DNA from 2 places in the Aquisalimonas sp. 2447 genome. Region 1 is predicted to be linked to the other one. Evidence: riboswitches for the same ligand, from Rfam matches in the RefSeq annotation. Region 1 holds a riboswitch; the other holds the start of a gene.
The links. Region 1 has a riboswitch for cobalamin ahead of KU884_RS00565 (TonB-dependent receptor domain-containing protein). Riboswitches for the same ligand answer to the same signal wherever they lie in the genome.
Positions count from the first base shown of each region.

Region 1 (3,805 bases):
GCCGGTCTCCCGGTCCCGCGGGTCCATAAGGGTCGCGGCAGCATTGATTTCTACGCTTCCTAGCCGGCGGCCGGCGGCCACCTCTAAACCCTGAATCCTGGCCCGAGCCACGTTCTGCGGGGAAAACGTGGCTGCATCGAACTGGATCAGATCATCCACATGGGTTTCGAAGAGGGCGACGTCCCAGTAGCCCGTCCGGTACTGGCCTCGAAAACCGAGTTCGGCGGTCTGGGAACGTTCCGGAGACAGATCGGGATTGCCGAAGCCGGGGAAATAAAGATCATTGAACGTCGGCGCCCGAAACGCAGTGCCGTAACTCAAGCGTACGCGGTGGGCGTTGTCCAGCCGGACGCCAATGGCGGCGGCGCCGGTTGCCCGATCACCGAACGCCTCATTGTCGTCCCAGCGAAGGCTCAACTGAAGATCGGCATCGTCCAGCACGAAAACGGTTTGGCCGAATACCGCTCGATTATCACGCCCGTCTTCGTCGTAGTCGGTGGATCCGTCCACTTCATCGCGTACGAACTCCGCACCAAAAACCACGTCGTGCGGCCCGGCCGCATGGTGGTTCTCTATGCGCGCGGTACGCGTGCGCGTGTCAAATACAGAGTCGTCGTCCACCTGCTCTTCTTCGTCGCGAGCCTCACTGAACTGAACCGACGTCAGCCAGACTGGCGAAACCGGCACAGTGAGCTCCGTTCCGGCGGCCTGCTTGACGAAATCCGTTCTACCGCCATCGAAGGCCGTCCGCCCATGCGCCCGAAAACCCGTCAAACCGAGTTCGATACCACCGTCGAACCGGTGAGACAGGCGAGCCAAGCCAGAGGTGTTCCGGAAACCCCGATCATCGCCACCTTCGCGCACCTCGACACCGTCGGTATGGAAGTGATTCAACCCCAGGCTGTAAGCCGTGTTTCCGGCGCTGCCGGAGAAGCCTGCACCGTATTCGTGAGATCCGAACGAACCCGCACCGCCCTGAATCCAGGCGGTGTCACGGTCCCGGCCGTCGGGCGTGAACGCCTGTATGACACCCCCAGTCGCGTCCGCACCATAGAGACTCGCTCGCGGCCCTCTCACGACTTCGATCTGATCCACCAGTTGCGGCGGGATGAACTGCCATGGCGGATTGCCATTTGTCGCAGATCGGATGCGGATCCCGTCGATGAGTAGCACGGTGGACTCCGCGCCGGTGCCGCGCGTGTAGATGCTGGTGCCCTTGCCGAAGGAGCCCGTGGTCGAGATATCGATACCTGGTTGCCCGCGAAGCACATCCGACAATTCGCGCGGCTGCTGCTGATCCAGGGTCTCGCGGTCGATGACGGTCACGGAGCTGAGACTCTCATCCACCGTCTGGGTGGACAGTGTCGGCGTCACCACCAGTGGGTTGAGCTGGAGCGTGGGTTCGTCGTCGGCGGCTGTCGCCAACGGAATCAGACAGGCGGTCGCCAAAGCGGCCTGGCGGGTTGAAATCATACGCATTGTGGTCCCCTTCGCCGTGCCACCCGCACGGACTTGATCTGGTTTTGGATTGGTGGCGCGTGCGGCGGGTTTTCACAGGGCGGCGGGCGCGGAGGCGGGTCTGCCGGCCTGTGCGTCGCCCTCCGCAACGCGCGGCATACCCGGCAGGCCGGTCTACGGGCTGATGAGCGGGGTGAGGGTTCATCCCTGGGCGACCGCCTTCCCGTGCATCGTGCACAGTGGCTTTGTAGCCGCCTTTGACTCAAACACCGTTGCGGGGGCAGCGCCGGACTGGGGCCGCATGCCTGGGTGGCGGGCCGGTACCGGCTTCCCGTTTCATCCCGACGCCGCATTCGGAAACGGCGAGGGACACCTGCTGGGAGACAGGCAAGCTAGCAAGGGGGTGGTGTCGAGTCAAATGCAGGGCCGTTTTTGCGGTGCATCAAGATGCACCCTACGAGGTGGTAGCGTGGCAGGTTCGTGCCAGCGTTTGGTCCAGGCGCTCCAGAGTGGCGGAGTCCGGAGGCAGACCGAAGCGCAGTGCAGACGGCTGCTCAAACAGCCGCACGAGAATGCCCTGCTGGGCCAGTTCGTGGTGGATGGTCGCCGCCTGCGGATGCGGGCAGTAGCGGAACAGCGGGGTGCCTCCGGCAGGGGGCAGTCCATGGCGCCCGAGCGTTGTGTCCAGCGCGCTGGCGGCGTCGGCCAGCCATTGGCGTGCCTGGGTCTGCCAGACGGTGTCGGCCAGGGACCGGGCCATGAGCCAGCGGGTGGGATGGCTGACCGCCCAGGGGCCCAGCACTTGGTCGAGGGCCTGGCAGACGGACTGCGGTGCGAGCAGCAGGCCGCCGCGCAGTCCCGCAAGGCCGAAGAACTTGCCCAGGGAGCGCAGCACCAGGAGTCCGTCACGGTCGGCCCAGGGGGCAAGGCTGATCCCGGGGGTCGGATCGACAAACGCCTCGTCCACCACCAGCCACCCCCCGCGGGCGGCGAGGGTCGCATGCCAGGCCAGCAGTCGGTCCACGGGAACTGCCAGCCCGGTGGGATTGTTGGGATGGATCCACACCAGCGCATCCAGTTCGGCGATCTGCCCGTCCACAGCATCGTGGGCGACGGGAACCACCGTATGCCCCGCCTGTTGCCACCACCAGGCATGCTCCGCATAACCCGGCTGCGGCACGCCAACCCGGCAGGCGGGCCGCAGCCGCGGCAGGCCCTGAATGGCGGCCTGACTACCGGCGACGGGCAGGCAGCCGGCATGCGGCGGTGCGCCGGCCCAGCGGCGGGCAACGGCGTCGAGGCCGTCGTCCGCCTCCGGCAGCCGCTGCCAGACTTCGGTCGGTACCGCGGGCACAGGCCAGGGACGCGGATTGATGCCCGTGGACAGGTCCAGCCAGTCGCCCACCGGGATGTCGTAGTCCCGGGCGGCGCGATTCAACCGCCCGCCGTGGTCAGGGCCCATAGGCCGCCTCCAACAGCAATCAGTACAAGCCACAGCATGACGGCGCGGCGGACCAGGCGAATGGCAGCGGCGATGGCGTCGGCGGCGGGCGCCGGACCGGTGCCGAGTCGTGGCCGCTTTTTCCACCCCCCGTGATAGGGCGCATCGCCCCCCAGGGTCACGCCGAGGGCGCCGGCGCCGGCAGCCATCACCGGGCCGGCGTTGGGGCTGTCCCACGCCGCCGCCTGGCTGCGCCAGCAACGCCACGCGGAGGCTGTCTGCCCCACCAGCGCGTAACTCAGCGCGGTCAGGCGAGCGGGGATCCAGTTCAGAACGTCATCCAGACGGGCGACAAACCAGCCGAAACGATGATACCGCGCCGTGCGGTAACCCCACATGGCGTCCAGGGTATTCACCAGCCGGTGCAGGATCACCCCGGGCACCCCCGCCACGATGAACCAGAACAGACTGGCGAACACAGCGTCGGCGCCATTTTCCAGCACCGACTCCACGGTGGCGACGGCGACGCCGCTGTCCTCCAGTTGCCCGGTATCGCGACTGACCAGGGCGCCCACCGCGGTGCGCGCCCCCGTCAGATCACCCGCTGAAAGGGGTGCTGCCACCGCCCGCGCATGTTCCGTGAGACTGCGCAGGCCCAGCGCCAGATAGAGCACCAGGGCCTCCAACAGCAGGACCAGTGGCAACGGGACGACCGCGATAACACCCCACGCCAGCGCCACTGGGGGCACGACCAGGACCAGCGCCGCCAGCACGCCACGCCCCGCGGCGGCCCGGCCCGGATGATTCAGGCACCGCTCCACGCCCCCGACCAGATTGCCGAACGCCACCAGCGGATGCCCTCGGCGGGGCTCTCCCAGCGCGGCGTCCAGCAACACGGCAGCAATA
Region 1 is NZ_CP050695.1:124,126-127,930, reverse strand. It holds gene KU884_RS00565 (TonB-dependent receptor domain-containing protein) at 1-1,479, opposite strand, end outside; cobalamin riboswitch at 1,608-1,850, opposite strand; gene cobD (threonine-phosphate decarboxylase CobD) at 1,913-2,920, opposite strand; gene cbiB (adenosylcobinamide-phosphate synthase CbiB) at 2,893-3,805, opposite strand, start outside.

Region 2 (3,805 bases), 190 kb from region 1:
AGGCACACCCCCGGTCGAAGGGCACACCGAGGCTGGTACCATCACTCCACGCTCGCCCGCCGATGCGGTCGCCGGCCTCGATGATCCGGCAGTGGAGACCCTGACGTTGCAGATGTCGGGCCGCGGCAATGCCCGCCGCGCCGGCGCCAACGATGATGACGTCGCTATCAGCCATGGGATGGGCGGCGTCCGATGTGGAGAACTTGCATGACGAGATTCCTGTTGCGCGCAGTATTCACGGCCGGCTTCACGCTGCTGACCTTCGCTGTTGCTGGCGCCGAGGATAACGCAGTGGAGCTTGTAAACGAGCATGGCGGCGCGCTCACCGATGAGGAGCGCGAGGTGGTGGAAGAAGCGCTGTCCACGGATGTGCTGCAACCCGGCGAGTACCGCATCGACGTGGACGTGGAAAGCCGTTCCGCGCGCATCATCGAGGTCGAGCCCGCCCTGGAGCCCGGCGAGTCCGCCCACTAGGCAACGGATCGTTGTCATCGCCCTCTATGCACTGACGCGCCTGGCTTGGTGTTTCTTCAGGCGCGGGCGTGTCTCCCCCGCTCCGCCAGCAGCATGTAGTTCACGCTCAGCGAGGGTGACAGCCACATGCGGCGGGTGAGCGGATTGACCTTCACGCCAGTACGGCGAATGACGCGGATGCCGTCCCGCTGCAGCAGCGTGTCGATTTCCTCCGGGGTGGGAAAGCGCGACCACTGGTGCGTGCCCTTGGGCAGTAGCCGGAAGATGTACTCCGCCCCCAGGATGGCCACCACGTACGACACCGGGTTGCGGTTGATGGTGGCCACGAACGTGTGGCCGCCGGGAGCCACCAGTCGGTTCACCGCCGCCATGAAGGCCGGAAGATCGGCCACGTGTTCCACCACCTCCATGTTCAGCACGACGTCGTAGCGGGCGCCGCGCTCGGTGAGTGCTTCCGCGGTGGTGGTTTCGTAGTCGATGGCGAGCCCCTGTTCGGCGGCATGCAGTCGCGCCACCTGGGTGTTGCTGTCCACCACGTCCACGCCGTGGACGTCGGCGCCCAGCCGTGCCATGGCCTCGCTCAGCAGACCGCCGCCGCAACCGATATCCAGCATGCGCAGGCCGCGCAGGGGCTCCGGGTCCGCGGGGTCCCGGCCGTGCAGTGCTGCCAGCTGGTCGCGGATGTAACCGGTCCGCAGCTCGTTCAGTACGTGTAGCGGCCACAGCTTGCCGTCACGCTGCCACCACATGTCCGCCAGCGCGCGGTAGCGTTCCACCTCGGCGGGATCGACGGTGGCATCGAATCGGTCGGCGTCAGCGTTGGCTGTCATGGTCGTATCGCTCTGTCATCGGCGTCAGCATTATTGTATATGGATTGTACAAATAAGAAATAATTCCCTGCAGGTCGCCAACTTGACCCTCCCGCCCCCCTCACCTAAGGTGCCGTGTTCCGCAGGTGTCTCGCAGCCAGACCGGTTGCGAGGAGAATCGGGAAGCCGGTGCGCGATCTCCATCGCAAGTCCGGCGCTGCCCCCGCAACGGTAGGTGGACAGGGCGGATGATCGACGCCACTGGCTGCGCCCCACGGCGCGCCGGGAAGGCAGTCCGCCGGGAGTGCAACGCGCCCCCATCCACGAGCCCGGAGACCGGCCTGCAGGAGCCTGGAACCGCGGGGTGCGGTGGAACCGGGTCAAGCGCGCCGGACCTGCCGAAGCCGTTGACACCTGATTCCCCCTTGCCTGCCCCGGTTCCCCTGACCAGGAACGTGCCGGTGACGGACAATCATCACGCAACCACGACCAGCGCCACCATGCGCCCGGAGAGCCGGGAGTCGGCCGGTGCCCTGCGCACCGGTCTGAGTACCGGCGTGTGCGCCACCGCCGCCGCGGTGGCCGCGGCGCGCCTGGCGCTGGGTCAAGCCGCCGGAGCGGCCACGGGAGTGGTGCTGCCGCGCGGCCAGACGGTGGAGCTCACGCTCAACGATGCCACCGCCATTGCCGATGGCGCCCTGGCCGGTGTGATCAAGGACGGCGGCGACGATCCCGATGCCACCCACGGCGCCCGGGTCTGGGCGCATGTGCGCCTGCGCGCCGCGGTGGGCGTGGTCTTTCACGCCGGCGACGGCGTGGGCACGGTCACCCGCTCCGGTCTGCCGGTGCCCGTGGGCGAGCCGGCCATCAATCCGGTGCCGCGCCGGATGATCACCGATCACCTGCTGGAGTGCGCAACCGGTGCCGACTACGCCGGCGGTTTCGACGTAACAGTGGGCGTGGACGACGGTGAAAGGATTGCCCAGCGCACCATGAACGGCCGGCTCGGTATCCAGGGCGGGCTGTCGATCCTGGGCACCACCGGCATCGTCCGGCCGTTCTCCTGCGCCGCCTACATCGCCTCCATCCACCAGTCCGTGGACGTGGCCCGCGCCAACGGCATTGAACACGTGGCGTGCTGCACCGGCGGCTCCAGTGAAGCGCTGGCGCGGGAGCGCTACGGCCTGGACGACATGGCCCTGATCGAGATGGGCGATCTCATCGGCGGCGTGCTCAAGTACATCCGCCACCACCCCCTGTCCCGGGTCACCCTGGCCGGCGGTTTCGGCAAGTTGAGCAAATTCGCCGCCGGCCACGCGGACACCCACAGCCGCAAGTGCAGTATCGACCTGGACGGCCTCGCCGACGAGGCCGGGGCCCTGGGGGCAGCCGCCGAGCTGCAGGCACGCATGCGCGCCTGCAATACCAGCATCGAGGCCCTGGCGCTGTGCCGGGAGACGGGCATCCCGCTGGGGGACCGCATCTGCGCCCGCGCCTTCGATCAGGCACGCCGCCGTCTGCCCGACGACATCGCCCTGGACGTGTGCGCCGTGGACCGCGGTGGGCGCCTGGTGGGCACGGCGGAACAGGGAGTCACATGAGCACACCGGCACTGCACATGGAAGGGCTCGCCAAGCGCTACGCCAGCGGCCGCGTCGGGCTCGATGGCGTGGATCTCCAAGTGCGGGCGGGCGCGTTCTTCGGCCTGCTGGGCCCCAACGGCGCCGGCAAGACCACGCTGATCGGGCTGCTGAGTTCGCTGGTGCGCCTGGAGCGGGGTCGCATCCGGGTGTTCGGCCACGACCTGGCGCGGGAGCCGGTCGCCGCCCGGCGACGAATCGGGCTGGTGCCCCAGGAGGTGAACTTCAATAGTTTCGAGCCCGTGGGCGAGATCGTCGCCAGCCAGGCGGCCTACTACGGCCTCTCCCCCCGCCGCGCCCGGCAGCGCACCCAGGCGGTGCTGGAGCTCCTGGGGCTGGCGGACCGGGCGCGGCAGACCGCCTGGGGGCTCTCTGGCGGCTTCAAGCGGCGGCTGATGATCGCCCGGGCGCTGGTCCACGAACCCCGTCTGCTGCTGCTGGACGAGCCCACCGCCGGCGTCGACGTGGAGGCGCGCCACACCCTGTGGGAGCTGCTGCGCGGGCTCAACGCCGCCGGCACCACCGTGCTGCTTACCACCCACTACCTGGAAGAAGCGGAGCAGCTCTGCGATGACCTGGCGTTCATCGACGGCGGGCGCATCGCCGCGCGCGGCACGCCCGCGGAACTGCTCCAGGGCCTGGATCACGACACCCTGGTGCTGGACCTCGCCGCCGATCACCCGCGCCCGCCGGATCTTGGCGGTATCACGGTGCGGCAGGTGGACCCGCGCACCCTGGAGGTGGACGTGCCCCGGGGCCAACCCCTCAACGGTCTCTTCGCCGAGCTCAGCGCCCAGGGACTGGCGGTGGCGAGCCTTCGCAACAAGACCAATCGCCTGGAGCAGCTCTTCCTGGAGCGGGTCCGCGGCGGCACGCAGGGGG
Region 2 is NZ_CP050695.1:3,906,295-3,910,099, reverse strand. It holds gene KU884_RS18540 (NAD(P)/FAD-dependent oxidoreductase) at 1-175, opposite strand, end outside; gene KU884_RS18535 (hypothetical protein) at 208-474, shown strand; gene ubiG (bifunctional 2-polyprenyl-6-hydroxyphenol methylase/3-demethylubiquinol 3-O-methyltransferase UbiG) at 531-1,304, opposite strand; cobalamin riboswitch at 1,411-1,643, shown strand; gene KU884_RS18525 (cobalt-precorrin-5B (C(1))-methyltransferase) at 1,784-2,884, shown strand; gene KU884_RS18520 (ABC transporter ATP-binding protein) at 2,881-3,805, shown strand, end outside.
Region 2: it holds a riboswitch for cobalamin, as region 1 does, so the genes downstream of both, KU884_RS18525 (cobalt-precorrin-5B (C(1))-methyltransferase) here and KU884_RS00565 (TonB-dependent receptor domain-containing protein) in region 1, are expected to answer to the same signal.